2 linked regions of the Microbispora sp. ZYX-F-249 genome follow. The protein of the gene in region 2 interacts with the protein of the main gene of each other region in a pairwise test. Links are inferred from orthologs where the notes say so. Each region holds a gene or a part of one and is shown on either strand. Other genes may lie near its edges. The genes, in order: rpe and eno.

Evidence for each region.
Region 1: the proteins of eno (region 2) and rpe interact in binary tests that used the Escherichia coli proteins (3 or more experiments, as listed by UniProt). The link is inferred for Microbispora sp. ZYX-F-249 from one-to-one orthologs.

The regions. Positions count from the first base shown.
Region 1 is NZ_JBDJAW010000024.1:22,730-38,128, reverse strand. Bases 6,344-9,131 are described here. They hold rpe (ribulose-phosphate 3-epimerase), read right to left. Parts: upstream 8,180-9,131; coding sequence 7,508-8,179; downstream 6,344-7,507. Other genes in these bases: AAH991_RS25750 (MBL fold metallo-hydrolase), read right to left, coding at 8,241-9,128; AAH991_RS25760 (ABC transporter ATP-binding protein), read left to right, coding at 6,344-7,181. Also shown: bifunctional diaminohydroxyphosphoribosylaminopyrimidine deaminase/5-amino-6-(5-phosphoribosylamino)uracil reductase RibD, read right to left, coding at 1-448; AAH991_RS25780 (ABC transporter permease), read left to right, coding at 1,072-2,094; AAH991_RS25775 (ABC transporter substrate-binding protein), read left to right, coding at 2,127-3,920; AAH991_RS25770 (ABC transporter permease), read left to right, coding at 3,996-4,976; AAH991_RS25765 (ABC transporter ATP-binding protein), read left to right, coding at 5,017-6,153; more of AAH991_RS25760, read left to right, coding at 6,150-6,343; AAH991_RS25745 (RsmB/NOP family class I SAM-dependent RNA methyltransferase), read right to left, coding at 9,354-10,637; fmt (methionyl-tRNA formyltransferase), read right to left, coding at 11,001-11,930; def (peptide deformylase), read right to left, coding at 11,930-12,478; AAH991_RS25730 (hypothetical protein), read right to left, coding at 12,525-13,766; AAH991_RS25725 (hypothetical protein), read right to left, coding at 13,790-15,399. UniProt on the Escherichia coli protein: Catalyzes the reversible epimerization of D-ribulose 5-phosphate to D-xylulose 5-phosphate.
Region 2 is NZ_JBDJAW010000013.1:53,475-68,941, reverse strand. The notes cover bases 6,622-9,477. They hold eno (phosphopyruvate hydratase), read right to left. Parts: upstream 8,762-9,477; coding sequence 7,481-8,761; downstream 6,622-7,480. Other genes in these bases: AAH991_RS17485 (nucleoside triphosphate pyrophosphohydrolase), read right to left, coding at 8,864-9,477; AAH991_RS17495 (FtsB family cell division protein), read right to left, coding at 6,879-7,331; AAH991_RS17500 (DUF501 domain-containing protein), read right to left, coding at 6,622-6,868. In the rest of the region: AAH991_RS17535 (NAD(P)/FAD-dependent oxidoreductase), read right to left, coding at 1-1,108; AAH991_RS17530 (uracil-DNA glycosylase), read right to left, coding at 1,285-2,082; AAH991_RS17525 (cytochrome P450 family protein), read left to right, coding at 2,238-3,443; AAH991_RS17520 (DUF1700 domain-containing protein), read right to left, coding at 3,504-4,487; AAH991_RS17515 (PadR family transcriptional regulator), read right to left, coding at 4,484-4,813; AAH991_RS17510 (alcohol dehydrogenase catalytic domain-containing protein), read right to left, coding at 4,957-5,205; AAH991_RS17505 (Ppx/GppA phosphatase family protein), read right to left, coding at 5,337-6,269; more of AAH991_RS17500, read right to left, coding at 6,272-6,621; more of AAH991_RS17485, read right to left, coding at 9,478-9,832; AAH991_RS17480 (SurA N-terminal domain-containing protein), read right to left, coding at 10,160-10,828; mfd (transcription-repair coupling factor), read right to left, coding at 10,881-14,378; AAH991_RS17470 (methyltransferase domain-containing protein), read left to right, coding at 14,607-15,338; AAH991_RS17465 (WD40 repeat domain-containing protein), read right to left, coding at 15,342-15,467. UniProt on the Escherichia coli protein: Catalyzes the reversible conversion of 2-phosphoglycerate (2-PG) into phosphoenolpyruvate (PEP). It is essential for the degradation of carbohydrates via glycolysis.

The sequences.
Region 1 (15,399 bases), on a different replicon or contig from region 2:
ACGGCCTGCCGGCCCGCACGAAGGTCAGCCAGGCGGCGTTGACCTCCTCGGCCTCGGCGGTCAGCACGCCTTCGTCCACCACGACGCCGTGCCGCCGCAGGGTGGCGGCTCCGCCGGCGGCCTTGGGATTGGGGTCGGAGACGGCGACGACGACGCGGGCCACGCCCGCCTCCAGGAGGGCGGCGGTGCAGGGGCCGGTCCTGCCGGTGTGGTCGCAGGGCTCCAGGGTCACGTAGGCCGTGCCGCCCCTGGCCCGTCCGCCCGCCTCGCGCAGCGCCACGACCTCGGCGTGCGGGCCGCCGGCGTAGGCGTGGAAGCCCTCTCCCGCGATCTCGCCCGACGAGTCGAGGACCACGCAGCCGACGACGGGATTGGGGCTGGTGCCGCCCAGGCCCCGGGCGGCGAGCGCGATGGCGCGCCGCATGTGAAGGATGTCCCCTGAGGTCACCCCGGTCTTCCTCTCGCCGTTGTTCACGGCGGGCCCCGGGGATGGTCGGGGATGCGATCTCGCATCACCCGCACGGGCGGCATCGCTGCCGGCGCGGCCGTACGGCCGCCCGGCGGCACCACGGCCGCCCGTTCGCGCGCTTCCTCCCATCCGGACTTTCACCGTCGGTCCTGGAATCTCACCAGGTCCACCGGCCGATGGCTTCGGCCGGGTCGCGGACTGTCACCCCTGGGGGCAGGGGTGTCACCGCCGGTTCGGAATTACACCGACCCCGGAGCACGCTGCTCTGCTACCCGCCAGTGTAGCGATGCCCGGCTCGTTGCCCTAGCGCGGGATTGCGGTGATCTGCGGCACACGCTTATCGGGAGCGCTCAGTCTCAGGCATGTGCGGGTTGTGTCACAAAGTTGTGACACAACAGCATTTATGTAATAAGCAGTCTCTCGCGCCGCATATACCGAGGTCAATGCGGTCGCAGGACACAAGGTGATTTACTTTGCACAACGAAGCAAGCAAGTGGCGAACTGCCCGCCCCAAGTGATTGACCCGCGCAAAATTAGTTGCCAGGGTTCCCTATAGTCGGATCTCTTCCGATCGTTAATGGTCCATCCGGGAGCACCGCACCATGACGTTCCCCTCCTCGACCACGACCGACGACGCCGCCGCGGACTCCGTGGAGACGACGGCGTCGTCCGAGTCCGGTCCCGCCATCGTCGGCCGTTCGCCCGGTCAGCTCATGTGGCGCCGGTTCCGGCGCGACAAGACCGGCGTGGTCTCGGCGATCATCGTGCTCGCGTTCTTCCTGATCGCGCTCCTGGCGCCCGTGATCTCCGCCCTGTACGGCAAGGACCCGTACACGACATATGGGCAGAACCAGCCGGGCCTGCTCAATGAGTACGGCTATCCCGTCGCCCCGAACGGCGGCATGAGCGGCGAGTTCTGGTTCGGCCTGGAGCCGGGCCTGGGCCGCGACGTGTTCATGCAGCTCGTGTACGGCATCCGCACATCGCTGAGCATCGCGGTCATCGTGACCGTGATCACCACGATCATCGGCGTCGTCATGGGCATCACCTCGGGCTACCTCGGCGGCAAGACCGACTACGTGATCGGCCGTGTCATCGACACGCTGCTGGCCTTCCCCTCGCAGCTCTTCCTGATCGTCTTCCTTCCGGTCGTCGAGGCCGCGATCGTGCTGCCGGAGGAGGAGACGCCGGTCTGGCTCCGGTACGTGTCGATCTGCGTCGTCCTGACCGTCCTCGGCTGGGCCACGATCGCCCGGCTGCTACGCGCCCAGGTGCTGTCGCTGCGGACCCGCGAGTTCGTCGAGGCCGCCCGCGTCACGGGCGCCTCGCCGGGGCGCGTCATCTTCAAGGAACTGCTGCCCAATCTCTGGACGCCGATCATCATCCAGGCCACCCTCGCGCTGCCGCTGTACGTGGGCGCCGAGGCCGGCCTCGGCTTCCTGGGCGTCGGCATGACCGAGCCCACCCCCGACTGGGGCCGGATGTTCCAGGTGGGCGCCAACGTCTACCACTCCGACGTGACGTACCTGATCTTCCCGGGCGTGTCGATGCTGATCTTCGTCGTCGCCTTCAACCTGCTCGGGGACTCCATCCGCGACGCCTTCGACCCCAAGACCAAGCGCTGACCACACGCGCTCTCCCCCATAGGAAGGACCATATGAGATCGCATAGCAGGCGGATCGCCTCGATGACGGCCGTGCTCGCGGCGGGTGCGCTCGCCCTCGCCGGCTGCGCCAAGGGCGGTGGCGGCGGGGCGCCCCAGGGCGCCGCGAGCACCTCCCAGAAGCCGCTCGAGAACAAGGCGGTCAGCGCGATCACGGTCGGCACGCCCCAGGACTCCACGGGCCCCGCCCCGGAGATCCAGGGCGCCAAGTCCGGCGGCACGGTCTACATGATCGACCGTGACGACTTCAGCCACCTGGACCCGGGCCGCGTCTACGTGAACTACAACTCCTCGGTGTCCAAGCTGTTCACCCGGACGCTGACGGCGTACAAGCACGACGAGTCGGGCAACATCAAGCTCGTCGGCGACCTGGCGACGGACACCGGCACCACCGACGACGGCGGCAAGACGTGGAAGTTCACGCTCAAGGACGGCCTGAAGTGGCAGGACGGCGCGCCGATCACCTCCGCTGACATCAAGTACAGCTTCGAGCGCCTGTTCGCCGACTTCATCACCGAGGGCCCCGACTACGCCGAGACCTGGCTGGTCCCCGACCCGAACAAGCCGTTCCGCGACCAGTACAAGGGTCCGTACGACGGCAAGGAGCTCGACACGATCGAGACGCCGGACGACAAGACGGTGGTCTTCCACCTCAACGGGGAGCACCCGGACTTCAACTTCACCGTGGCCATGACCGGCTACGGCGCCGTGCCCAAGGCGCACGACACCAAGCAGAAGTACGACAAGCAGCCGTTCTCGTCCGGTCCGTACAAGATCGTGAGCCACATCACGGACAAGTCGATGGACCTGGAGCGCAACGAGCACTGGGACCCGAAGACCGACCCGATCCGGCACGCCTACCCGGACAAGTTCCACATGGAGTTCGGGGTCCAGGCGCAGCAGACCACCGAGCGCTTCATGGCCGACACCGGCAACGACAAGAACGCGTTCACCTTCCACAACGCGGTCGCGGCCGAGCGGGTCCAGGAGGTGCTGGGCAACGCCGAACTGATGAAGCGGTCGGTGCAGGGCCTGACGCCGTTCACCACCTTCTACAACATCAACACCAAGCGGATCACCGACGTCAACGTCCGCAAGGCGATCATCACGGCCTGGCCCGCCAAGCAGATCCAGCAGATCTCGGGCGGCGAGGTGAACACCGGCAAGATCGCCACGACCGTGATGAGCCCGACCGTCCTCGGTTACGAGGCGTTCGACCTGTACGGCAAGCTGGCCAAGCCCGAGGGCGACCCCGAGGCGGCCAAGAAGCTGCTGGCCGACTCGGGCAACCCGAACCCGACCGTCGTCTACGCCTACAACCAGACGCCGACGCAGGAGAAGGTCACCGTCGCCATCAAGGAGGCGCTGACCAAGGCCGGCTTCAAGGTGGTGGCCAAGCCGCTCAACCCGACGACGTACTACGACGCCATCGGTCCGGTCGACAACAAGTTCGACATCTACTGGGGCGGCTGGGCGGCCGACTGGCCGACCGGCTCGACCGCGATCCAACCGCAGTTCGACGGCCGCCAGATCGCGGACAACGCGCCGAACTACACCCACCTCAACGTGCCGGAGATCAACGAGGCCATCGACAAGGCCAACGCGATCACCGACGCCGCCGAGGCGGGCAAGGCCTGGGCCGCGATCGACAGGATGATCATGGAGCAGGCCGCGATCGTGCCCGAGTACTACCAGACCTACTTCGGCCTGTACGGCTCGGGTCTCGGCGGGGTGAAGATGGACCCGATCGAGGGCGAGCAGTCGGCGCTCGACATCTGGGTCAAGTAGCAGCAACCAGGTCCGCCGTCCCCGTCACGGGGGACGGCGGACCTCCGGCCCGCCCGCAGGAGCAAGTGCGAGATCATGACCAGCTTTCTGGTACGCCGCGTCGCCGGCGCCCTCGTGATCCTGCTGATCATCAGCGCGATCACGTTCTACCTCTTCTACGCGATCCCGCGTGACCCCGCCCGGGCGTTCTGCGGCAAGATCTGCCAGCCCGAGACGCTGGCGCTGATCCGCCACAACCTCGGCATGGACGAGCCGCTGTTCGTGCAGTACTGGCACTGGCTCGTGGGCATCTTCGTGGGCCGTGAGTTCGTCCAGTTCGGCGAGTGTCCCGCGCCGTGCCTCGGCTACTCCTTCGCCACCCAGGAGCCCGTCTTCGGCGCCATCGTCGACCGCTTCCCGGTGACGCTGTCGCTCACCGTCGGCGCGTCCGTGGTCATCCTGGCGTTCGGCATCCTCACCGGCATGATCGCCGCCTGGAAGGTCGGGCAGCCGCTCGACAAGGTCGCCAGCGCGTCCTCGGTCATCGGCGCCTCCCTGCAGATCTACTTCGTGGGGCCGCTGCTGGCGTTCTACCTCGTGGACACCATGCAGCTGATCCCTCGTCCGTCCTACGTGCCGATCACCGAGAGCCCGGTGGAGTGGTTCACCCACCTGATGCTGCCGTGGGTGGTGCTGTCGATCATCTTCACCGCCAACTACACGCGTATGACCCGATCGCAGATGGTCGAACAGCTCGCCGAGGACTACGTGCGCACGGCGCGCGCCAAGGGCATGTCGAACCGTGCGGTCTTCTTCCGCTTCGCCTGGCGCGGCGCGATGATCCCGATCGTCACGATCTTCGGCGTCGACCTGGCCACGCTCCTGGGCGGCGCGATCATCACCGAGCAGACGTTCAGCCTGCACGGCATCGGCGAGCTCGCCGTACGGGCGGTGCAGAACACCGACCTGCCGATGCTGCTCGGCGTGACCATCGTGGGCGCGGCGGCGATCGTTCTGCTGAACATCGTCGTGGACGTGCTCTACGCGTTCATCGATCCGCGGGTCCGCCTGGGCTGAGCCCCGCCCCACCTAGTCGAACCTGGAACTGGAGCAGCAAGTGACCACCGTGTCGTGGAGCGGCGAGCCGGAGACCTCGCGCGGCCCCGGGCCGTTCCTGTCCGTCCGCGATCTGAGCGTCGAGTTCAGCACCGAGGACGGCATCGTCCACGCCGTCGACGGCCTGTCCTTCGATCTGGAGAAGGGCACCACGCTCGGCATCGTCGGCGAGTCCGGATCGGGCAAGTCGGTGACCAACCTCGCCATCCTCGGCCTGCACGATCCCGCCCACACCAAGATCGGCGGCGAGATCTGGCTGGAGGGCGAGGAACTGCTTTCGGCGGGTCAGGGCACGATGGAGAAGCTCCGCGGCAACCGCGTCGCGATGATCTTCCAGGATCCGCTGACCGCGCTGTCGCCGTTCCACACGATCGGCCGGCAGATCGGCGAGGTCTACCGCAAGCACAAGGGCGCGAGCAAGAAGGACGCCCGCGAGCGGGCGATCGAGATGCTCCGCCGCGTGGGCATCCCCCAGCCGGAGCGCCGCGTCGACAGCTACCCGCACGAGTTCTCCGGCGGTATGCGGCAGCGCGCGATGATCGCGATGGCGCTGGTGTGCGACCCCGATCTGCTCATCGCCGACGAGCCGACGACCGCGCTCGACGTGACGGTGCAGGCGCAGATCCTCGACCTGCTCAAGGAGCTCCAGCAGCAGTTCGGCACGTCGATCATCCTGATCACCCACGACCTTGGCGTGGTGGCCAACACCGCCGACAACGTCCTGGTGATGTACGCGGGGCGGGCGGCCGAGCGCGGCACCGTGCGCGAGGTGCTGCGCGAGCCGCAGCACCCGTACACGTGGGGGCTGCTGTCGTCCATGCCGCGTCTGAACTCGTCGGTGGACGTGCCGCTGATGCCGGTGCGCGGCACTCCCCCGAGCCTGCTCAACCCGCCGTCCGGCTGCCCGTTCCATCCGCGCTGCGACTACCCGCGGCTCGCCGGGCCGGAGTTGTGCTTCAACCAGCGGCCGTCCCTTTCGCCGGAGAGCGGGCACGGGGACGCCTGCTACCTCACCCTCGGACAGAAGAGGGAGCTCCGCATCGCGCGGGCCAACGGCACAGCGAATGCCGATGACGCCGCGCAGGCCGGGGAATCCGTGCAGAACAAGGACACCGCGCAGACCGGGGACGACGCATGAACGAGACGCTGCTGGAGCTCAAGGGGCTGGTCAAGCACTTCCCCGTACGCGGTGGCACGCTGATCAAGCGTCAGGTCGGGGCCGTGCACGCCGTCGACGGCATCGACCTCGCGGTCGGCGCGGGCGAGACCGTGGGCCTGGTCGGCGAGTCGGGCTGCGGCAAGTCGACGACGGGCCGCCTGGCGGCGCGCCTGCTCGAACCCACCTCCGGCCAGATCCTGTATCGGGGGCAGGACATCAGCCACAGCTCCCGCAGGCAGCTCAAGCCGATCCGGCCCGAGATCCAGATGATCTTCCAGGACCCCTACAGCTCGCTGAACCCGCGCCAGACCGTGGGCACGATCATCCGCGGGCCCATGGAGGTCAACGACATCGACCCGCCCGGCGGGCGCAAGAAGCGGGTCCAGGAGCTGTTGGAGATCGTCGGTCTCAACCCCGAGCACTACAACCGCTTCCCGCACGAGTTCTCCGGGGGCCAGCGGCAGCGCATCGGGGTCGCCCGCGCCCTGGCGCTCGACCCCAAGCTCATCATCGCCGACGAGCCGGTGTCGGCGCTGGACGTCTCCATCCAGGCGCAGGTGGTGAACCTGCTGCAGGAACTGCAGCGCGACCTCGGCATCGCGTTCCTGTTCATCGCGCACGACCTGGCCGTCGTACGGCACTTCTCCCAGCGGGTCGCGGTCATGTACCTCGGCAAGATCGTCGAGGTGGGCGACCGCCAGTCGATCTACGAGCGGCCACGGCATCCGTACACGCACGCCCTGCTGTCGGCCGTGCCCGATCCGGACGTGTCGAGCGAGCCGCGCGAGCGCATCCGCCTGGCCGGCGACGTGCCCTCGCCGATCAATCCGCCGTCCGGCTGCCGGTTCCGCACCCGATGCTGGAAGGCGCAGGACAAGTGCGCCACCGAGGTGCCGCCCCTGGTGCGGCTCAGCGGCAACCGCGAGGGTCACCTGACCGCCTGCCACTTCCCGGAGGCGCCCACCACACAGGGCGAGGACGTCGTGCTGGACCCCGCCCTCGCCTGACCCCTCCGCCTGATCTTGCAGTTAGTCGCAGGAGGCCCCTCCGAGCTCGGCCTCCGCTCATCGTGATCTTGCAATAGGTCGCAACGCACCGCTACGACCTCGGCGAACATGATTCGCGATCATGCAAACACGTCCGGCGATTCCGGCCGGCCTCCGCTCTCGCCAGCCGTGATCTTGCACTGGTGAGACGATTGCAAGATCACGGCTGGCATTCTTCCTGCTCAGGGCATGAAGTAGCGAATTACTGCAACATCACGGACCGGCGATGCGCAGGTCAAGCCATGTCTCTGCGACAAACTACAAGATCACCACCTGGGTGGGGGTGGTCAGGCGGGCGGGGTGGCCCGCCCGGCCAGGCTCCTGAGCTCCGCGACGGCGCGGGCGGGGTCGTCGGCGCCGTAGACGGCGTTGCCCGCCACGAACACGTCGGCCCCGGCCTCGGCGCAGCGCTCGATCGTCTCCGTGGAGACGCCGCCGTCGACCTGGAGCCACACCTCGCCGCCGTGCTTGTCGATCAGCGCCCTCGCCCGGGACACCTTGGGCAGCACGATGTCGAGGAAGCGCTGCCCTCCGAAGCCCGGCTCGACGGTCATGACGAGCAGCATGTCGATCTCGGGCAGCAGGTCCTCGTATCCCTCGACGGCGGTCGCCGGGTTCAGCGCCAGACCGGCCCTCGCCCCGGCGGCGCGGATCGCCCGCAGCGTACGCACGGCGGCCTTGGCCGCCTCGGCGTGGATCGTGACGCTCGCCGCTCCCGCCTCCGCGTAGTCCGGCGCCCACCGGTCCGGGTCCTGGATCATCAGGTGACAGTCGATCGGCGTCGAGGTGGTCTTCAGCAGCGACTCGACGACCGGCAGTCCGAGCGTGAGGTTGGGCACGAACTGGTAGTCCATCACGTCGACGTGGAGCCAGTCGGCGACGTTCTCCACCCGTGCGGCCTCGTCGGCGAGGCGGGCGAAGTCAGCGGACAGGATGCTGGGCGAGATCTGAACGGCCATAGTCCCTGCAGTCTATTTCGCCCGGGCGTCCCGCCCGCCCCACCCCGGCGCCGGGAAACGGTCAGGCGACGGGAACCCAGGTGAACCGGCCGTCGGCGCGGCGCTCGGCCCGGCCGAAGACGACGTCGGCGAAGTGGCCGCCGTAGCCGATGGTGCCGGGACGGCTCAGCTCCTCGATCAGGCGGCGGCGGCGCTCCGCCGATTCCGCGGGGTCGTGGTCGATCGCGCAGGACCACTCGGGATGGATGACCTGGACCGGCGAGTGGAGAGCGTCGCCGAAGGCGATGAGCCTCTGGTCGCCGCCGGTGATGACGTAGGTGGTGTGGCCGACGGTGTGGCCGGTGGCGAACGACGCCCGGACGCCGGGGAAGATCTCCTCGCCGTCGTCGACCGTGCGGACGCGGGAGGCGAAGGCGGCCAGCCGGTCCTCGGTCACCCCGGCATGGGCGGCCAGATCGCGCCGCTCCCATTCGGGCGCCGCGACGAGGTGGGGGGCGTGCGCGAACGGCGGGGCGCCTGCGCCGGGGGCGGCGCTCCAGGACCAGCCCAGGTGGTCGATGTGCAGGTGGGTGATGGCGACGGCCTCGATCTGGCCCGGCTCGCGGCCCAGCCGCCGCAGGTTGCCGAGCAGTTCACCGCCGGACAGGCTGCCCATCAGCGGGTTGTCGGGGTCGTCGGGGAGGGAGGCGGGCCCAAGACCGGTGTCGATGAGCAGCGCCCGGTCGCCCCGCTCCACCAGCAGCGCGCCGAAGCCTCCGGTCAGGAAGCCGTCCTCGTCGAGATAGTCGTGGTGGGACTCCCAGTCGGCGGCGGTGGCGGCGGGCAGCCATCCGCGCTTCAGGCGCCCCGCCCCGTCCGGGACGAAGCTGACCGTGAGCTCGCCCAGGCGCAGCGAGCGGATGCGCGGCGGGCTGGTCAGCCGGGCGCGGTCGAAGTCGGTCGTGGTCATGGGCCTGCCTCATGCTCACAAGGGCGCCGCCGGACGGCGGCACGGCCCGAACGTTACCAACCAAGATCCCTCAGCACCCCGGGAACGGCCGCGAAAATCCCGCCGCGGGCGAAATCCGCCGCCACGGGCAGGACCGTTCGCCGGGCGCGGACGTCATCTCGGGCGAGAAGGAGGCCGTGGTGTTCACGGCCTCCGAAGAGTCACGACCGGTGCCGGCGGCGCCCGCTAGGGACGGCGCAGCAGCGCCAGGAACATCGCGTCCGTGCCGTGCCGATGCGGCCAGAACTGCGCGTACGGCCCGTCGCCGAGGCCGGGCACCTCCGGCAGGAACGCGCGCGCGTCCAGCACCTCGGCGCGGTCGCGCACGTCCTCCACCACGGCCCGGGTCTCGGCCAGGTGCGGCGAGCAGGTCACGTACGCCACCACGCCGCCCGGCCGGACGGCCTCGAGCGCCGAGTCCAGCAGCCGCCGCTGCAACGCGGTGAGCTCGGGGATGCTGCGGGGGTCGCGCCGCCACCGCGCCTCCGGCCGCCTGCGCAGGGCGCCGAGCCCGGTGCAGGGCGCGTCGAGCATCACCCGGTCGAACGCGCCGGGCCGCCAGGCGGGCCGGGTGCCGTCGGCCGTGATCACTCTCGCCTCACGGGTGGTGCCCCACACCAGCCGGGCGCGGTGATACTGCACGTCGGCGCCGAGCAGCCGGGCGCCCTGCCGCGTCGCCACCGCGTCGAGCAGCCCGGCCTTCCCGCCGGGGCCCGCGCACATGTCCAGCCACGTGGCGTCGCGGTCGAGCGGCACGCGGGTCAGCGCGAGCGCGACGAGCTGGCTGGCCTCGTCCTGCACCGCGGCGCGCGCCTCCCCCACCGCCGCAATGGCGCCCGGGTCGCCCTCCGGCAGATACGCGGCGTACGGCGAGTAGGCGGCCCGCTCGGCCCCGGCCTCGACCAGCTCCTCCACCGTGGCCCGCCCGGGCCGCGCCACCAGCGCCACCCGGGGCCGCTCGTTGTCGGCCTCGAGCAGCGCGGCCGTCTCGTCCGGGTCCCCGCCGACCGCGTCCCGCAGGGCGGAGACGATCCAGCGTGGGTGGCTGTAGGTGACCGACAGGTTGCCCACCGGATCCTGCGCGCGCGGCGGAGCGACGATCTCCAGCCACTGCTCCAGCGTGCGGCCCGCCACCTTGCGCAGCACGGCGTTGGCGTAGCGGGAGGGCCCGGCCCCCACCCGCAGCCGTACGAGGTCGATCGTGGCGCTGACCGCCGCGTGCGGCGGGATCCGCGTGCGCAGAAGCTGGTGGACGCCGAGGCGCACCGCGTCGAGCAGCGGCGGGTCCACCTCCTCCGGCGGCCGGTCGCTGCACGCGGCGATGATTTCGTCGTAGGTCCCGAGGCCGCGCAGCGTGCCGTAGGCGAGTTCGGTGGCGAGGGCCGCGTCGCGGCCGGTGAGCCGCCGCTGCCGCAGCAGCGTCGGCATGAGCAGGTTGGCGTACGCGTCGCGCTCGTCGACGGCCCGCATCAGGTCGTAGGCGGCGTTGCGCGCCTCGTCGCGGGGCGGGCGTCCGCGGCCCTGCCGCTGCCCGGCCTTCGCCGCGTGCGCGGACGGCCCGCCGTGGCCCGCCCTGCCGCCGTGCCCGGGACGGACCTGCCCGCCGCCTCCGCCCTGGCCGCTCTGGCCGCCGCCCTGGCCGCGCCGCGCGCCGCCGCCCTGACCTCTGCCCTGCTTCACGGTGTCACCTTCGACCCTGCCACCTTCGACCCTGTCAATCGCCGATCCGCCGCCACTGGTCCGCCGTCTCCGGCTTGGCGGCCTTCACTCCGCCGCCGCCGTCCCCGCGCACGCGCCCTTCCGGCGCGGGGCCGAGCCCCGCGGGACGGTCCTTCAGACCAGGGTCTCACCGTCCGCGAACCGGACGCCGCGGCCCCACTCGGCCGCCGTCATCTGCCGCTTGCCCTGCGGCTGCACCTCGCCGAGCTCGACGGGGTGGGTGCCGGTCCCGACGAGGACGGTCTTCCGCGTGGCCGCGATCTCCCCGGGCGCGAGCTTGCCGGCGTCGGGCGCGAGCCGCACCGGGCCGATCTTGACCCGTTGGCCGCGGAACTCGGCCCACGCGCCGGGACCCGGCGTGCAGGCCCGCACCAGCCGGTCCACCCGCATGGCGGGCGCGGCCCAGTCGATCCTGGCGTCCTCGACCGTGATCTTGGGGGCCAGGCTGACGCCGTCGGCGGGCTGCGGACGCGCCTCCAGCGTGCCGTCCTCGACGCCGTCGAGCGTGGCCAGCAGCAGGCCCGCTCCGGCCTCCGCGAGCCGGGCCAGCAGCGCGCCGCTGGTGTCGTCGGAGCGGATCGGCTCGGTGAGCACGCCGAAGACCGGCCCCGCGTCCAGCTCCTTCACGATGCGGAAGGTCGAGGCGCCGGTGACGTCGTCTCCGTGCAGCACGGCGTGCTGCACGGGCGCCGCGCCGCGCCAGGCCGGAAGCACCGAGAAATGCAGGTTGATCCACCCCTGCGGGGGGATGTCGAGCGCCGCCTGCGGCAGCAGGGCGCCGTACGCGACGACCGGGCAGCAGTCGGGGCCGATCTCCCTCAGCCGGCCGAGGAACTCCGGGTCCCCGGCCTTGGCCGGTTTGAGCACCTCGATGCCCGACTCCTCCGCGAGCTGGGCCACGGGGCTGGGGTGGACCTTGCGCCCCCGGCCGGATTGCGCGTCCGGCCGGGTCACCACGGCCGCCACCTCGTGGCGGGGCGAGTCCAGCAGCGCACGCAGCGACGGAAGCGCGGTGTCGGGGGTGCCGGCGAAGACCAGGCGCACTACAGCGCCCTCCCCTGCGTCGCGTGCGGGGAGATCTTCACCACCGGCGCCGACAGGCCGCTCCACTCGGCCTCGCGGATCGCCTTCATGGCGAGCTTGCGCTGCTTGGGGTCCAGCCGGTCGATGAACAGCACGCCGTCGAGGTGGTCGGTCTCGTGCTGGAAGCAGCGCGCCATGAGGTCGGTGCCCTCGAGCGTCACCGGCTCGCCGTACATGTTGAAGCCCTTGGCCACCGCCCTGATCGCGCGGGGCGTCGGGAAGGTCAGGCCGGGGAAGGACAGGCAGCCCTCCTCGCCCTCCTCGTCGATCTCGCCGCCGAGGTCGAGATCGGGGTTGATGAGATGCCCGAGCTGCTCGTCCACGTAGTAAGTGAACACGCGAAGGCCGACGCCGATCTGCGGCGCGGCCAGGCCGGCGCCCGGCGCGTCCATCATCGTGTCGGTCAGGTCCTTGACGAGCTTGCGCAGTTCCTTGTCGAAGTCGACCACCGGCTCGGCCGGGGTGCGCAGCACCGGGTCGCCGAACAGGCGGATCGGCTGAATGGCCAAGGGTCGGCTCCGTTCACGTCACGTACACGAGGAGGATCACCTCAGTCTACGGGCGTGAGCGCACCTTCATCGCCGTCTTCCTGGCGGTCTTCGCGATCAGCGGATCGGGGTGGTGCCTGCCGAGCATCTCCAGCACGGCCAGGGCATCGGGATGATCGGCGCGGCCCATCTCGGGCACCAGCGTGAGCAGGTCCTCCCCGAGGAGGTCGAAGTGGGCCACCGAGTCGACCGGGGCGCCGATGTAGAGAAGGGCGGCGAGGGTGTCCACCGCGACCCAGGCGCCGTCGCCCTCGCCGAGGGCCGGCGCGTCCAGGTCGCGCACGCCCAGCCAGGCCGCGGCGTAACGCCACATCATCGGCTCGTCCAGAGCCTCCCGTACGGCCTGCTCGGCCTCCGGGCCCAGCTCCTCCAGCACGGTCCCCGCGGTGCCGCGCTGGGCGGCGTTGCCGGACGCGGCGATCTTGATGAGCTCGCGCGCCGCGTCCTCCGGCACCCGGCGCTCCAGCCAGAGCGTGGCGGCGCTGGCCGAGGCCCGGCCGGTCAGCATGGCGTCGATGAGCTCGGCGGCCCCCAGCTCGGCGAGCGCGGCCACCTCTCCCAGAGACGGCGCGTCGTGGCCCTCCCTGAGCAGGTCCCGGCGTACGGCCCACACGCCCGGCTGGGTGAGCCGGACCAGCTCGCCGGTCAGCTCGATCAGCCCGCAGTACTCCAGCAGCGCCATGGCCGCCGCCAGCTCCCCCGGCAGCGTCATCCGCAGCCGCCGCAGATCCGCCGGCCGCGCCTCGCAGCCCACCTCGTGGGCCTGAAGGATGCCGCCGGCCAGGGCCGCGAGCGGCATCCCCTCACGCACCGAGTAGATCGTCGCGAGGATCTCGGTCAGGTGCTCGTCGATGACGGCCGACCCGGTCAGGCCCTCCTCGGTCCGGTCGAGCACGTCCATGACCACGCCGTCCCAGAACTCCATCGGATCGGGCACGCCGGGCCCGGGGCGCGCGCCCTGCCGGGTGACCTCCACCAGACGGCCGTTGACCGCGACCACCCACAGCAGGCGCAGCCTGGCGGCCTCCAGGCCCAGCTCGGCGATCGCCGTCTCGGCCTCGGCCGGGTGCGGCATCCCCTGCTCGGTCACCTCGCAGACGCCCCGCGCGGAGGCGTCGCAGCGGCCGCCGACCCACTCGGCGAGGCGGCGGGCGTCCCGCACGAGCGGGACCTCCCGCACCACGTGGACGAGCTGCTCGTCTGGGACGATGTCGACCGGCGGGAAGGTGAGCACGTCGCTGTCGGCCATTCCAGCAACTTACTGCACAGCAGTCACCTGATGCCCCGCGAACGAGCCTTGAAAGCCGCTTTCCGGGCGGCCTTGGCCGCCGCCTGGTCCGCCAGCGTGCTGCCGAGCAGTTCGAGAACCTCGACCACGTCGGGATGGTCCACCCGCCACATGTCCTCGATCAGGTGCGCGGGCGGGCCCGAGGCCGCGATGTTCTCCGCGAAGCCCTCCGGGTCGGCCTCGGCGGCGGGCAGCGCCAGCGCGAGCATGTCGACGCTCACCCACAGGACCTCCTCGGGGGTGAGCGCGGGCGCGTCGAGGCCGCGCGAGGACAGCCAGTGGATGGCGTGCGGGCGGAGCTCGGCGTCGTCCAGGTAGGACCGCACGACCGCCGCCGCCTCCACGCCCAGCCGGTCCACGATGGTCACCGCGACCCCGCGCACCTCCGCCGGGGCTCCGGCCACGGCGGCCAGCAGCTCCGCCGCCGCCTGCTCGGGGGTACGCCGCGACAGCCACTCGGCGATGTCCCGCTCGGCCGCCTCGTCCGCCGTGCCGTCGCCGATGAGGCCGGCGATCAATCCGCTCGCGTCCCCCTCGGCCGGGGCCGGCGCGAGCGGGGCGTCCAGGCCCATGCCGGCGTACAGCTCGCGCAGGCCCCACAGCGCGTGCGGGGTCAGGGCCAGGCCGTCCTCGGTGGGCTGGACCGTTCCCGCGTACGCCAGAGCGCTCAGCGCCTCGTCGAGCCTGCCCACCGGCCGCCCGGCGGCCACCTCGCGCAGGTAGTCGGCGAGCGCGTCCACCGGGACGGGCGACTGCAGCCGGTAGAGCAGGTCGTGGATCTGGGACATCCCCTCGTCCACCACCGCCTCCCCGGTGAACGACCCGCATCTTTCGACGAGGAACTCCAGCGTTTCCCGCCACAGGCCGAGCAGCTCCTCCTCCCCGCGGGAGCTCAGCTCGCGGAACACCTCGCCGGTCGCGACGGCCGTGCCGTCGAGCCGGGCGAGGCCCAGGTCGAGCGCGAGACGCCAGGCCGGCTCGGGACGCTCGACGCCGAGCTCGGCCGTGCACGCGCGCGCGTCCCTGACCCGCAGGGACCGGCGCGTCGTCACCGTCCGGCCGCCCTCCACCAGCCACCCCACCACCCGGTGGGCGTCGCGCAGCAGCGGCACCTCGCGGACGGCGCGCGCCACCTCCTCGCGCGGCGCGAGCCGTACGGGCGGCAGGGGCGCGCATCCGGGGCAGTCGCACTCGCCGCCGTCCGCGGCGCCCTCGGCGGACGCGCCCTGGGCCGCGTCGAGCTCCAGCGAGTCGGGCCCGATGGCGCTGAACAGGCTCTTGGCCATGCCGAACTTGGACGTGTCGGCGAGCGCTCGCGGCATCTCCGGCTCGATGCGGTCGATGGTCTCCCGCATGCGGACGGCCGTCTTGCTGCCGATCTCGCCCGTGTCCAGCAGGAACTCGACCAGTGTCCGCGCCGCGGCGACCGTCTCCGGCGCGCTCTCCGGTGGCGCGATGACCTTGCGCGGATAGATCTCCAGCAGGAGCTCCTCGAAGGTGCCCGGCCGGAAATCACCCAGTTCGTTCACCTCTAGGTAGTCGCTGGCGTAGTCGCACAGCAGACGTACCTCGTCGACGTCGACCTCGACGTTCC
Region 2 (15,467 bases):
ACAGGCCGAGACCGGCGACCGAGCCGGCGTACTTGTGCCGGTAGTCCTTCAGCTTCTCCCCGCGCAGGTACGCGGCGACGTTGTCGCCGAGGACCTTCGACTGCCGTACGGCGTGCTGGGCGTTGGGCGCGCAGTACTGGCCGGGGTTGGTCACGTCGGGGACGCCCGCGATGTCACCGGCGGCGAAGGCGCCCTTGACGCCCGCGATCGTCAGGCGCGTGGTGGTCTTGATCCGGCCCCGCTCGTCGAGCGGCAGGTCGGTGGAGTTGACGATCGGGCTCGGCTTGACGCCCGCGGTCCAGACGATCGTGGCCGACTCGAACTCGTCGCCGTCCGAGGTCTTGACCTGGCCGCCCTCGCAGGACTGCAGGAACGTCTCCATCTTGAGCTCGATGCCGCGCTCGCGCAGCTGCTCGGCGGTCCACTCGCCCATCTCGGGGCCGACCTCGGGCAGGATCCGGTTGGACGCCTCGATGAGCACCCAGCGCAGGTCCTTCTTCTCGATGCTCGGGTAGTACCTGATCGCGTCCTCGGTCATGTCCTCGAGCTCGGCGAGGGCCTCGATGCCCGCGAAGCCGCCGCCGACCACGACGAAGGTCAGCGCCCGGCGGCGCACGTCCTCGTCGTCGCTCGACTCGGCCCGGTCGAGGAGGGCGATCACCCGGTTGCGCAGCGCGATGGCCTCGCCGACGGTCTTGAAGCCGATGGCCGCGTCCTCCAGGCCGGGGATCGGCAGCGTACGCGAGATCGAGCCGGCCGCCATGACGATGACGTCGTACTCCATCTCGCGGGACTGGCCCGCGCCGGGCTCGAAGGTCAGGGTGCGCGCCTCGTGGTGGACCTTGGAGACCTTGCCGTTGAGGATGCGCACCTTCGGCAGCACCCGGCGCAGCGGGGCCACGACGTGGCGCGGCGAGATGTTGCCGGCCGCCGCCTCGGGGAGGAACGGCTGGTAGGTCATGTACGACTGCGGGTCGATGAGCGTGATCCGCACGCTGCCGTCGCGCAGCTCACGGCGGAGCGTGCGCTGGAGACGAAGAGCCGTGTAGAGGCCCACGTACCCACCGCCGACGATGACGACGTGCTTCCAGTTGCGGTCTGCCACGATGCCCTCCCAAGGCTTGTGAAAGCATTCACAAGCCTACGTCACAAGATGGCAACCGCACCAATCCACCAGAGCCGAAGGTCTAGTGATTTTCCCCACTTAGTCATCTTGCGGTGACATTTCTCAGGAAAATTCCCGCAAACTTCCCCAAGTGACCGAGTTCACACTTGTGAAATGGTTCACAAGGTGCCCAGGGCCACGGCCCGGGCGAAGACCGCGTCGAGCATGTCCGCGGTGACCCGGCCGGTGAAGGTGTTCTGCTGGCTGGGGTGGTAACAGCCGATGAGCGTGACCGGGGCGGCGCCGTACGAGACGGGCACCTCCACGCCGTGCCCGAACGGCGGCCTGCGGGACGGCAGCGTGAACCCGGCCGTGCGCAGCGCGGGCCACACGGCCTGCCAGGCGAAACCGCCCAGCGCGACGATCACCCGGGTCGTGCCCGCCACCAGTGCGAGCTCCCTGGCGAGCCAGGGGAAACAGGTGTCACGCTCCTCCGGCGTCGGCTTGTTGGCGGGTGGCGCGCACCGCACCGCCGCCATCATGCGCGCGCCGATCAGCCGCTGCCCGTCGTCCGCGCGCACGCTGGTCTCCTGCGCGGCGAGCCCGGTGCGGTACAGCGACGCGAACAGCCAGTCACCGCTGCGGTCGCCGGTGAAGATCCGGCCGGTCCGGTTGCCGCCGTGCGCGGCGGGAGCCAGGCCCACGATGAGCGTGTGCGGCTCCTCGTCGCCCCAGCCCGCGATCGGCCGGCCCCAGTAGGTCTCGTCCGCGAACGCCCGCCGCTTGACGTCGGCGACCTCCTCCCGCCACTCCACGAGACGCGGGCAGGCGCGGCACACCGACTGCCGGGCGGTCAGTTCGGCGGGCGTACGGCTCTCGGCCGCGAGTTTGGCGACCTCACGGGCGTTCTGGGCGACGGGGGTGTCCGGGGCAGCGGGGTCGCCCGGCCAGCCGGAACCGGGAGGAACGAAGCTCATGACACCGATCGTGCCAGGTCAAACGGGATGCGTCGGCCGGAGCCGGGATCTGCCCGCGACGACGCCCCCCTCCACGACGTCCGAGTGTCATGAGAGGTCACACCGAAGAAGATTCCAATCTTTTCCGTCGTATGGGAGATGGGTACGTACGGCCCGTGTCCATCGACTCATGCCCCCCGCTGTTCGGCCCGGCGTTCGACGCCGACCCCTACCCCGCCTACGACTGGCTGCGCCGCAACGCGCCGGTGACCCGCGTGCCCCTGCCGGGCTGCGAGGCGTGGCTGGTCACGCGGTACGAGGACGCCGTGGCCGCGCTCACCCATCCCTCGCTCGCCAAGGACCCGGCGGCGGGCTCGCCCGAGTGGCGGGCCGCCAATCTCGGCCTGCCCCTGGACCACCGGCCGGGGCTCGCCCGGCACATGCTCAACGCCGACGGAGGCGACCACGCTCGGCTGCGGCGGCTCGTGAGCGGGGCCTTCACGCCCCGGCGCATCGCGGGGCTGCGTGCGCGGGCGCTGGAGGTCACCGACGCGCTGCTCGACCGCCTCGACGGCCCGGAGGCGGATCTGGTCTCCGGCCTCGCCTATCCCCTGCCGATCACGATCATCTGCGACCTGCTCGGCGTGCCGGAGGAGGACCGGGCCACCTTCCACCGCCACGCCTCTGTGATCGACTCCGCGGCGGCGTCCGATGTGGAGGAGATCACCCGCGCCACCGACGCCCTGGAGGGCTTCCTGGCCGACCTCGTCGAGCTCAAGCGTTCCCGGCCGGGCAACGACATGCTCACCGACCTCGTACGGCGGTCGAACCAGGGCGAGATCGACAAGAACGAGCTGACCTCGACCGCGTTCCTGCTCCTCGTCGCGGGTCATGAGACGACCGTGGCGCTGATCGGCAACGGCCTGCTCGCGCTGCTGCGCCATCCCGGCCAGGCGGCGGCCCTGCGCGCCGACCCCAAGCGGCTGCCGGACTTCATCGACGAGATGCTCCGGTACGACGGTCCCGTACGGAACGCGACCTGGCGCTTTCCCACCGAGCCGGTGGTCATCGGCGGCCAGGAGATGCTGCCCGGGGAGCCCATTCTCGTCTCCCTGCTGGCCGCCAACCGGGACCCGGCGGCGTTCGCCGACCCGGACGCGTTCGCCCCCGGCCGGATCGGCGAGCCGCACCTCGCCTTCGGCCGGGGCCCGCACTACTGCATCGGCGCCGCCCTGGCCAAGGTGGAGGGGGAGGCCGCGATCGGCCGGGTGCTCGAACGGTTTCCCGATCTGGCCCTGGCCGTCGATCCCGCCACGCTCACGTGGTGGCCGAGCGCGATCATGCGCGGCCTGTTCGCCCTGCCCGTCCGCCTGCACGGCTGACGTCCCGCCTCCGGCTCCGTCCACAGGGCGGAGCCGGAGTGGGGCCCCCGCCGCCCGGGGTCAGCGCGTCGGCGTGGCGGAGGCCGACGGGGAGCCGGACGGCTCGGCCGAGGGGGTGGCGGAGGGCGTGGGCGTCGGCCCGGCGGACACGCAGGTCGCCTCCGGTTCGGTGGGATCGGCGCGGCGCTCCACGGGCTTCAGCGGCAGCGGGTAGGCGTTGCGGATCGGCGGCTCGCCGTCGCAGGGGATGGCGATCTCCTGGTCGAAGCCCTGCTCCACCATGATCGGGTTGCCGTCCTGGTCGTAGAGCCGGACGTTGTGCAGCGGCGTGCCGTCCTCGGCGTACGGGAAGATGTTGGTCACGTTCCCGCCCAGCGACGACACGCTCTCCACCTGTACGCCCATCGCGTGCATCGCCGGCCGGGGGCCGTAGTCGAACGCGACGCTCCGCGCCGACGTGCTGGGGACGTCGGCCATCGTCCCCAGCACGAGGGCCACGGCCAGCAGGTTGGCCCCGAGCAGCAGCACCCGGCCCCAGCGCGGCGCCCCCGTGCGGCCGCGCCGGCCCAGCCACACCGACCCCCAGACGACCGCCAGCGTGAACACCCACGCGGGGATGTCGCCGGGGACCAGCCCCGGAGCGCTGATCGGCGCGAGCACGGCCAGCGCGATGGCGTAGCCCCGCAGGACCCACCACGCGGGACGCAGCTCGGGGGCGAAGACGGCCGCCTGGCGGTAGGGCGGCAGCACGAGCAGCCGCGTGTGCGCGCGCCGGACGGCTCCGGTCACCCGCTCGCGCAGCCGCCCGCCCAGCGAGGAGCCGCCTCCGCCCTGCGGCCTCCCGCCGTAGGCGGCCCGCAGCTCGGCGGCGTACGCCTCGGGGCTGCCGAGGCGTTCCTCCAGCGACATGCCCGGCTCGGCGGCGACCTCGGCGAGATGCTCGTCCAGGTCCTCCAGCAGCGTCTCCCTGTCACGGGCGGGGAGATCGGCGAGCGCCTCGCGTACCGCGGCGGCGTAGTCCTGGGGCGTCATCGGGGGGTTCATCCTGGGTCGACCTCCTTGAGCAGGTCGTTCATGGTGGCGGCGAAGGACGTCCACGTCTTCGCCGAGGTCTGCAGGAGCGAGCGGCCCACGTCGTTCAGGCCGTAGTACTTGCGGTGCGGCCCCTCTTCGGAGGCGACCACGTAGGAGGTGAGCGCTCCGGCCTTGTAGAGCCGGCGCAGCGTCCCGTACACCGAGGCGTCGCCGACGTCCTCCAGCCCGGCCTCACGCAGCCGGCGCACGACGTCGTATCCATAGCTGTCGCGCTCGGCGAGCACCGCGAGGACCGCCAAATCGAGGACCCCTTTGAGGAGCTGGCTACCGTCCACGCACCGCACAGTACTACGCATCGCAGAATAGTGCCAAGATCTCGCGTTACGCTCCGGCCGCGAGTCGCGTCAGACGCGGACGACGTACTTGCCGGCGCCGAGCCGGGCCGCGTCGGTGAGCAGCAGCAGCGCGCTCGTCAACATCAGCGGGCGGGCGCCACGGCCACCTCGGCCAGGCCGCCGGACGGGGTGAACGCGGCCACCCGCTGCCCCGGCACCAGGCCGGAGACCCCCGGGCCCACCTGGCGGACGGTCCCCGCCACCTCCTTGCCCGGCACGAACGGCCACGCGGTGACGTAGCCCGGGTCTCCCCTGCGCGCCATCACGTCGATGAAGTTCACACCCGCGTGGGAGACGTCGACGGACACCTCCCCCTCGCCGGGCTCGGGCACCGGAATGTCCCCGATCTCGGTCAGGTCCGATCCGCGCGGGGCTGCTCGACTCGATCCTCGACGCCTACGAGGCGCACGCCGAGGCCGTCGCTCCCTGAATCGCGCTTGTGCCCGGACTTGGGCGAGCAGGTTCAGGCGAGGGACCAGGCGATGCCGTCGAGGATGTCGTGCTCGCTCACCACGACCTCGGAGAAGCCGTAGCGGCGGACGATGCGGTCGAGGATGAGCGCGCCCGCGCCGATGACGTCCACCCGGCCCGGGTGCATCACCGGGATGGCCGCCCGCTCGTCGTGCGTCATGTCCAGCAGCCGCGCGGACACCTCGTGGACCCGCCCGGCGGGGATGCGCGAGTGGTGGATGCGCGCCGGATCGTAGGCGGGCAGGCCGAGCGCGATCCCGGCGACCGTGGTGACCGAGCCCGCCAGGCCGACCAGCGTGTGCGCCGTGCGCACGGGGACGCTCTCCTCGACCCGGTCCATGGCCGCCTCGATGTCGGCGACGGCGGCCTCCACGTCCCCGGCGGCCGGCGGGTCGTCGCGCAGGTGGCGCTCGGTCAGCCGTACGCAGCCGATGTCCACCGACAGCGCGCCCTCGACGGACCGGGAGCCGACGACGAACTCCGTGGAGCCGCCCCCGATGTCCACCACCAGGAAGGGCGTCTCGGCGGCGGACCCGGCGAGGCCCCGGGTGGCGCCGGTGAAGGACAGCCGTGCCTCCTCGTCACCGGTCACCACCTCCGGCTCCACGCCGAAGATGTCCCGTACGCCGGAGACGAAGTCGGCCCGGTTGGCGGCGTCACGCGTCGCCGACGTGGCGACCACGCGGACCGGCACGGGGCCGTCCGGGGAGTGCTCCCTGATCAGCTTGGCGTACCCGCGCATGGCGCCGAAGGTCCGCTCCAGGGCCTCCGGCGCGAGCCGTCCCGTACGGTCGACGTCCTGGCCGAGCCGGACGATCTCCATCCGCCGCTCGACGTCGGTGAGGCCGTCGCCCGCGATGTCCGCGATGAGCAGCCGGACCGAGTTGGTCCCGCAGTCGATGGCCGCGACCCGCTTCGTTCCCACGCTCATCCCTCCCGGCCTCCGATCGCCTCTTCCGGCTTCTCCACGTCGACGCAGGGGCCGTCGGCCCACCAGTCGGGCAGCGCGTCCAGGGCCTCCCGGCCGAACGGGTTGACCCCCGGCGCGGCCAGCTCGTGGGCGACCAGCGCGTGCAGGCACTTGACCCGGTCCGGCATGCCGCCGGCGCTCTGCATGTCGCGCGGCAGCGGCTCCAGGCCCTCCTCGTCGGCCGCGCGGTCGCGGCGGGCGACGTAGTCCTCGTGGGCCGCCCGGTACGCCTCGGCCAGCTCGGGGTCCTCGGCGAGCCGTGCCTGCATCCGCCGCATCAGCCCGGACGACTCCAGCGTGCCGATCGCCGAGGCCGCCCTGGGACAGGTCAGGTAGAACAAGGTCGGGAACGGCGCGCCGTCGGGCAGCCGGGGCGCGGTCTCCAGCACGTCGGGCAGCCCGCAGGGACACCGGTGGGCGACGGCCCGCACCCCGCGCGGCTGCCGCCCGAGCTGCGCCCGCGCCGCCTCCAGGTCCGCCTGGTCCACGGCGCCCAGCTGGTCGTCCGCCACGTCGATCTCCTCGCCCTTCACGATGCCCGCCGCGGTCCTCATCCCGCCGTCCTCATCCCGACGCCGGGGACGCAGTCGGCGTCGGCGCCGGGCTCCGCTGCCCCTGCTGCGGTACGGCGGGCCGCCCCTTGTCGGCCGCCTCGAACGACCGCCAGAGCGTGACGTACCAGGCGGGCCGCTCCGGCGGCTTCGTCCCGGCCTTCGCGGCGGCGGCGCCGGCCTTCTCCTCGTCGAGCACCTGGTAGCAGTCCGCGCCCGGCTCGCAGTAGAACAGCCGCTCCTTGGCCAGGCGCTTGATGTATTCCGGGTCCTCCAGCCGCCGGCGCCGCTCCTCCAGGTTCTGGAGCTTGCGCAGCGCGTTCGCCTGCTGCTGCTCCAGCTGGGCGATCTGCCGGCGCTGGGCGACGTACTCGCGCACGGGGTAGGCCAGGCTCATGGCGATGGCGCACACGACGACCGCGAGGATCGCCGCGCGCCCGGTGAGCTGCGGCCGCTTCGCCGCCACGAAACCACCCCTCCCGGCCGGTCAGCGCATGGCCCGATCGACGGCCACCCTAACCGCCCGTCCCGGCCGTCCACGCCCCACATCGCGTAGGCGCTCGCCGCACCGCGTGTGCGGGGCGCGTCCAGCCGGGCTACCCGCGTGTGCCGCCGCTATCCCTGGAAGCGCGGGAAGGCGGCGCGACCGGCGTACCGCGCCGAGTCGTCGAGCAGCTCCTCGATGCGCAGGAGCTGGTTGTACTTGGCCACCCGGTCCGAGCGGGCCGGGGCACCGGTCTTGATCTGGCCGCAGTTGGTGGCCACGGCGAGGTCGGCGATCGTGGTGTCTTCGGTCTCGCCGGAGCGGTGGCTCATCATGCAGCGGTAGCCGCTGCGGTGGGCCAGGTCGACCGCGTCGAGGGTCTCCGACAGCGTGCCGATCTGGTTCACCTTCACCAGCAGCGCGTTGGCGGCGCCCTCGGCGATGCCGCGGCCGAGCCGCTCGGGGTTGGTGACGAACAGGTCGTCGCCCACGAGCTGGACCTTGGCGCCGAGGGAGGTGGTGATGGCCTTCCAGCCCTCCCAGTCCTCCTCGTTCAGCGGGTCCTCGATGGAGACCAGCGGGTAGGAGCGGACCAGGTCCTCGTAGAAGGCGATCAGCTCGGCGGACGACACGCCCTTGCCGTCGATCGTGTAGACGCCGTCGTTGTGGAACTCGCTGGCCGCGACGTCGAGCGCGAGCGCGATGTCCTGGCCCGGCGTGTAACCGGCCTTCTCGATGGCGACCAGGATCAGGTCGAGCGCGTCGCGGTTCGACGGCAGGTTCGGCGCGAAGCCGCCCTCGTCGCCGAGGCCGGTGGCGTAGCCCTTCTCCTTCAGCACGCTCTTGAGCGTGTGGTAGGTCTCCGCGCCCATGCGCAGCGCCTCGGAGAACGTCTCGGCGCCGATCGGCGCGATCATGAACTCCTGGATGTCCACGTTGGTGTCGGCGTGCGCGCCGCCGTTCAGGATGTTCATCATCGGCACGGGCAGGATGTGCGCGTTGGGCCCGCCGACGTAACGGAACAGGGGCAGGTCGGCGCTGTCGGCGGCGGCCTTGGCGACGGCCAGCGAGATGCCGAGGAGCGCGTTGGCCCCGAGGCGGGCCTTGTTGGGCGTGCCGTCCAGATCGATCATCGTCTGGTCGATGAGACGCTGCTCCTCGGCGTCGAAGCCGATCAGCTCGTCGGCGATCTCGTCGGTCACGCCGAGGACGGCCTTCTCGACACCCTTGCCGAGATAGCGCTTCTTGTCGCCGTCGCGCAGTTCGACGGCCTCGAACTGGCCGGTGGAGGCGCCACTCGGAACGGCGGCGCGGCCGGTGCTGTAGTCGTCCAGCAGTACCTCGACCTCGACCGTGGGGTTCCCACGGGAATCGAGAATCTCGCGGGCGGTGATGGCCTCGATGGCAGCCACGAACGCTCCTAGCAGAATGGCGGGCGGTTTGCCGTCTGAGCCTATCGGTCCCTACTACTCGGTACGGCGGAGGGCCGCCCGTTCACGGCGTGTCCGGCGGCGTCAGCGGCGGTCGTCCTCCCACTCCTCCACGCGCCGCCGGTACTCCCTGGCCGCCGCCCGCAGCTCGGCCTCGGGGTCGAGCCCCGCGTCCTGGATCTCCCGTACGAGCGCGAACAGGCGGGCGCCGGCGGGCGTGGCGAGGTCCTCGGCGAGCACGCCGGGCGCACCGGCGCGGCCGGCCCGGCGCAGGAGCTGGGCGGCCAGGGAGACCGCGGGCTGGCCCATGGGAACACCGCTGAGCACCGAGCCGGTCTCCCCCTTGGCGGCCCGCTCCGCCGCCTTGATCGTCTCCCAGTTGTCGCTGACCTCACCGGCGCCGGAGACCTCGACGTCCGCGAACACGTGGGGATGACGGCGGACCAGCTTCTCCACGATCCCGGCCGCGACGTCGTCGATGTCGAACCCGTCCCCATCCGTCCCCATGCGCTCCTGAGCGAGACGGGCGTGGAACACCACCTGGAGCAGCAGGTCGCCGAGCTCCTCGCGCAGCGGCGCGCCGTAGTCGCCCTCGTCGATGGTCTCCAGCACCTCGTAGGCCTCTTCGACCAGGTACGGCACGAGCGACTCATGGGTCTGCTTGCGGTCCCACGGGCATTCGCGGCGCAGGCGGTCCATCACCTGGACGAGATCGAGCAGCCGGGCCCCCGGCAGGTCGTAGGAACCGGGGACGACCTCGATCTCCGGCGGCTCGTCCAGGGAGATCACGGCGTGGCCGACCGCGCGCATGAAGTCCTCGTCGCCGTCCTGCGCGGCCAGCCATACCACCGTCTCCGTACGGCTCGCGCGCGCGATCGCGCCGGGGTCCGGAGTCACCACCTCGACCCGGACGCCGGCCTCGTCGAGGTAGGGCAGACAGGGGTGGTCGGGGGTGCCGGTGAGCACCCGTCCTCCCGTGAGGGCCTTCCACGCCGCGGGGGCGAACAGCCCCGGAGCGACCCTGGGCGAGGTGGTCACCACGATCAACGCCATGTCCCCACCCTAATCACCCCTCATGGCGTGATCTTGCAAAAGGTTGCAGATCACCCCGCCCACCTGCACCGCCACACTCCGTGATCTTGCAGAAGGTTGCAGACCACGCCGCTCACCTGCGCCGCGCATTTCGTGATCTTGCACAATCTCGGCCGCGGCCGCCACTACCAGCCACAACCCGATTCGTGATCTTGCAATTGCATGATCACGAATCAGATCTGGCCAGGTCGGGTACCACACTGCACGAAAAGTGCATGATCACGAAGACCGAAAGCGCAGGTCACGACGGCACCTGCGACAAACTACAAGATCACGGCCGTCGTCGGGTCAGCCCGCTTGGGGGGCGCCTTCCGCGCCCGGCGCGCCTTCCGCCCCCGGCGCGCCTTCCGCGCCCGCACCGGGTGCGCCCGCGCTGGCGCCGAAGCGGTCGTCGGCGACGAAGCCCTGCTGGGGGTCGAACTTGCCGTAGCGCGGGCTGTACTTCACCGGCACGGCCGAGTCGGCCTCCTCGACGATCTTCTGGAGGGCGGCCTGCTGGCTCGCCTGGTCCTGACCCGCCCCGGACTGCTGCGCCAGCTTGTTGCGGACGATGACGGCGCGGATGAAGTCGCGGCTCTCGTCCAGCGGGATGCCGTTGGCCAGCAGCACCTTGTTGAACTGGTCCCAGCCGCCCTGGGCGACGGCGACGTCGTCCACCTCACGGTCGGTGACCGTGACGCCCTTGCGCCGGCCGAGCTCCTGGAACTGCCTGCTCGTGGTCATGTTGAGCAGGACCGTCTGCGGCAGCGAGAAGGACAGCTGGAGCTGGTTTTCGGGGATCTTGTTCGCGGCCAGGTCGGCGCGCAGCTCGCGGACCTCGTCGTTCAGCTGGCTGGAGGTGATGCGCTCATTGCCCACGATGGCCGCGGAACCCGCCTGCACGGGACCACCGCACGCGGTCACGGCGATACCGGCCGCCGCCAGCGCCACGGCGACGCGCACTCGATACGACTTCACGGACGATCCTCCCGAACGACACCGGCCACGCATATGTTGACAATTTCGCGGGTCACTGTACCCGCATCGGCTCCAGGAACAGGGCCTCGACCAGGTCCCCGCACCATTTCAGCAGGTCGAGGTCGCGAAGCGGCTGACCGCCGATCGGTTTCGTCTTGGGCACCGGGACGAGCAGGATGCTCGTCGCCTGCTTCCAGATCGACCGCGGGTAGAGCCGCTGCAGCCGCACCTGCTGGGAGTCCTTCAGCTCCACGGGCGCGAACCTGATCTGCTGGCCCTGCAGCGTCACGTCCGTCAGCCCGGCCCGCCGCGCCTTGATGCGGAAGCGCGCCACCTCCAGCAGGTTGTCCACCTCCTGGGGCGGCCTGCCGTACCGGTCGGTGAGCTCGTCGCGGACGGCCGTGATGTCGTCCTCCGAGCCGATCGCCGCGATCCGCTTGTACGCCTCCAGCCGCAGGCGCTCGGAGGTGACGTAGTCGTGCGGCACGTGGGCGTTGATCGGCAGCTCGACCTTGACCTCGGGCCGCTCCTCCACCTTGCTCTCGCCCGCGAGCTTGGACTTCTGTTCCTGTACGGCCTCGGCCATCATCCGGACGTACAGGTCGAAGCCGACGCCGGCGATGTGGCCGGACTGCTCGGCCCCGAGGATGTTGCCGGCGCCGCGGATCTCCAGGTCCTTCATCGCGACGTACATGCCCGCGCCCATCTCGGTGTGCTGGGCGATCGTGGCGAGCCGCTCGTGCGCGGTCTCGGTCAGCGGCGACTCGGGCGGGTAGAGGAAGTAGGCGTAACCGCGCTCGCGGCCCCGGCCGACCCGGCCGCGCAGCTGGTGGAGCTGCGACAGGCCGTAGTTGTCGGCCCGGTCCACGATGAGCGTGTTGGCGTTGGGCACGTCCAGGCCGGACTCGACGATCGTGGTGGAGACCAGCACGTCGAAGCTGCGCTCCCAGAAGTCCACCATGATCTTCTCGAGCTGTGTCTCGTTCATCTGCCCGTGGGCGACCGCGATCCGCGCCTCCGGCACCAGCTCGCGCAGCCGCGCGGCCACCTTGTCGATCGTGCGGACCCGGTTGTGGACGAAGAACACCTGACCGTCGCGCATCAGCTCGCGCCGGACCGCCGCCGCGATCTGCTTGTCGTCGTACGGCCCGACGAAGGTGAGGATCGGGTGCCGCTCCTCCGGCGGGGTGAGGATGGTCGACATCTCGCGGATGCCGGTCAGGCCCATCTCCAGCGTCCTCGGGATCGGCGTGGCCGACATGGCGAGCACGTCGACCTGGGTGCGCATGTGCTTCATGGCCTCCTTGTGCTCGACGCCGAACCGCTGCTCCTCGTCCACGATGATCAGGCCGAGGTCCTTGAACTTCACCTCGGGCGACAGCAGCCGGTGCGTGCCGATCACCACGTCGACCTCGCCCGTGCGCAGGCCGTCGAGGGTCCCCTTGACCTCGCTGTCGGTCTGGAACCGGGAGACCGGCTTCACCGTGACCGGGAAGGCGGCGAACCGCTCGCCGAACGTCGACAGGTGCTGCTGCACCAGCAGCGTCGTCGGCACGAGGACGGCGACCTGCTTGCCGTCCTGCACCGCCTTGAACGCCGCCCGCACCGCGATCTCGGTCTTGCCGTAGCCGACGTCGCCGCAGATCAGGCGGTCCATCGGGACGGGCCGCTCCATGTCGCGCTTGACCTCGTCGATCGCCTCGAGCTGGTCGCCCGTCTCGGCGTACGGGAAGGCGTCCTCCATCTCCCGCTGCCAGGGGCTGTCGGGGGCGAACGCGTGGCCGGGCGAGGCCATCCGGGCCGAGTAGAGCCGGATCAGCTCACCCGCGATCTCCCTGACCGCCTTCTTCGCCCGGGTCTTGGCCTTGGCCCAGTCGGCCCCGCCCATCCGGTTGAGCGTGGGCGCCTCGCCGCCGACGTAGCGCGTGACCTCGTCGAGCTGGTCGGTCGGCACGTAGAGCCGGTCGCCCTTGGCGTACTCGATCACCAGGTATTCGCGGGTCGCGCCCTGGATCGTGCGCTGGACCATCTCGACGTAGCGGCCCACGCCGTGCTGCTCGTGCACGACGTGGTCGCCGACCTTGAGCTGGAGCGGGTCGACCATGTTGCGGCGGCGCGACGGCAGCCGGCGCATGTCCTTGGTGGACGCCTTCTGCCCGACCAGGTCGAGGTGGGTCACCACGGCGACGTCCGGCGTGACGAAGCCGTGGTCGATGCGGCCCGTCGTGACCTGCACGACGTCCTTCGGCGGCGGTCCGTCGAGGGACGGCACCAGCCGCGCCGCCACGTCCACGCCCTTGAGCAGCTCGACCATGCGCTCGGCCGGGCCGTGCCCCTCGCTCAGCAGCACGACGGCCTTGCCCGCGCCCAGCCAGCCCTTGATGTCGGCGAGCGCCCGCTGGGTGTCGCCCCGGTAGGCCTCGACGTCCTGCGCGTCCAGCTCCACGCCCTCGCCGAACGGCGCGATGCTCCACCACGGCTGGCCCAGCTCGCGGGCGTGGTCGCGCACCTCCTCCAGCGTGCGGAAGGCCGCCGCCTCCAGGTCGATCGGCGCCTCGCCGCCCGCCGCCGCGGCGATCCAGGACGCCTCCATGAACTCCTGGCTCGTACGGACCAGCTCGACGGCCCGGCCGCGGATGCGCTCGGGGTCGCAGACGAACACGGCCGACCGCACCGGCAGGTGGTCGAGCAGCAGGTCCATGGCCCCGGCGAGCACGGGCGCGAACGCCTCCATGCCCTCCACCGGCACCCCCTCGGCGAGCTGGTCGAGCACGTCCTTCAGCGCCGGGTGCTCCTCCCCCAGCTCGCGGGCGCGCCGCCGTACGTCGTCGGTGAGCAGCAGCTCGCGGCAGGGCGCGGCGAACAGGCCGTCCTGGGCGACCTCCAGCGAGCGCTGGTCGGCCACCTTGAACCAGCGGATCTCCTCGATCGTGTCGCCCCAAAACTCCAGCCGCAGCGGATGCTCCTCGGTGGGCGGGAACACATCGAGCAGGCCGCCGCGCACGGCCACCTCGCCGCGCTTCTCCACCATGTCCACCCGGTGGTAGCCGTTCTCGACCAGCCGGGCCACGATGTCGTCCAGGTCGGCCTCGTCGCCGGCGCGCAGCCGTACGGGCGCGAGGTCGCCGAGACCGGCCACGATCGGCTGCAGCAGCGAGCGGACCGGGGCCACCACGATCCGCAGCGGACCGGCGGTCTGGTCGCCCTCGATCGGGTGCGCCAGCCGCCGCAGCACGGCCAGCCGCTGGCCGACCGTGTCGCTGCGCGGCGACAGCCGCTCGTGCGGCAGCGTCTCCCAGGCGGGGAAGACGGCCACGGAATTCTCGTCGACCAGGCTGGTGAGCGCGGCGGCCAGATCCTCCGCCTCACGCCCGGTCGCCGTGATCGCGAGCACCGGCCGTACGCGGGACAGCGCGGCCACGGCGAACGGCCGCAGCGCGGGCGGCGCCACCAGCTCGGCACCGGGATCGGCGGACTGCCCTGCCGCGTCGAGCGCGGCGGCCAGCCTGGATTCGGCGGAAACGAGGTCGAGCAGTCCGGAAAGAGACATCGATGCCTTCAAAAGCCCCGTGACTTAGACAGCCGGCGTGCGGACGCGGCCCCCGGCATCCGGCCGACCCCCGCCTGAGCGAAGATCCACGAGATGCTCCCAACCGGGCCGCGGCTATCCAGGCTACGCCCTGTCCGCCCGCCTCGCTCCGCTCGGCCGCTCGGTCCGGACGAGATGGGGGACGGCAAATGCGCAACTCAGCGTCCTCAAATGATTACTCTCAGTCGTATGACAGAGGTTCGGTTGTCGTCCGCGGACCAGGACGACGTGTTCAGCCAGCGGATTCGCGAGCAGTGGACCGACCAGCTCGGACGGCGGCTCGACATCCTCATCGCCGGATGCGGCCGGGGCGGCGCCCTCGACGTGGGGCGGTACGAGCCGAGGATGACGGGGGTGGACGAGGATCTGCCGCCCCTGCGGGCGCACACCGCCAACCGCGGCGACCTGGAGGCGTCCTACCTGGGCGACCTGCGTCTGGTGCCGATCCCGCCGCGCTCCTTCGACGTCGTCTACGTGTCGTTCCTGCTCGAACGCATCCACCACGCCGAGCTCGTGCTCGACCGGCTCGTCGCGGGGCTGCGCCCCGGCGGGCTGCTGCTGCTGAAGATGCGCGACCGGAAGTCGGCGTACGGCTTCTGCGACCGGGTGACGCCCCGCTGGCTGCGCCGGACGCTGTGGCGCACGCTCGCCCCGGCCGGGTCCGTGGGGCCGCTCCCGGCGGTCTACGAGCCGCTGGCCTCCCGGGAGGGCATCCAGGCGTACTGCCTGATGCGCGGACTCATGATCGCCGAGGACTACTCGGCGGTGAGCGGCCCGGCCCGGCGGGGACCGCACAGCGGTCTGGTCTCGGTGGTCTGCCGGGCCGTGGCCGCGCTCTCGCGAGGCGGGCTCAACGGCACCGAGGACGAGATCACCATGGTGATCCGCCGTCCGCAGAACCACTTCGCCCGCCTCATCTGACCCCTACCGCGGGGTCAGGACCGGTTCCCACGACCCGGGCTGCTGGCTGTTCTTCCGGTTCGCCGTCAGCGGTACGGCGTTCCCGCCGTCCACGTCCACCAGCACCAGTCCGTTGGTGAACTCGTTGCC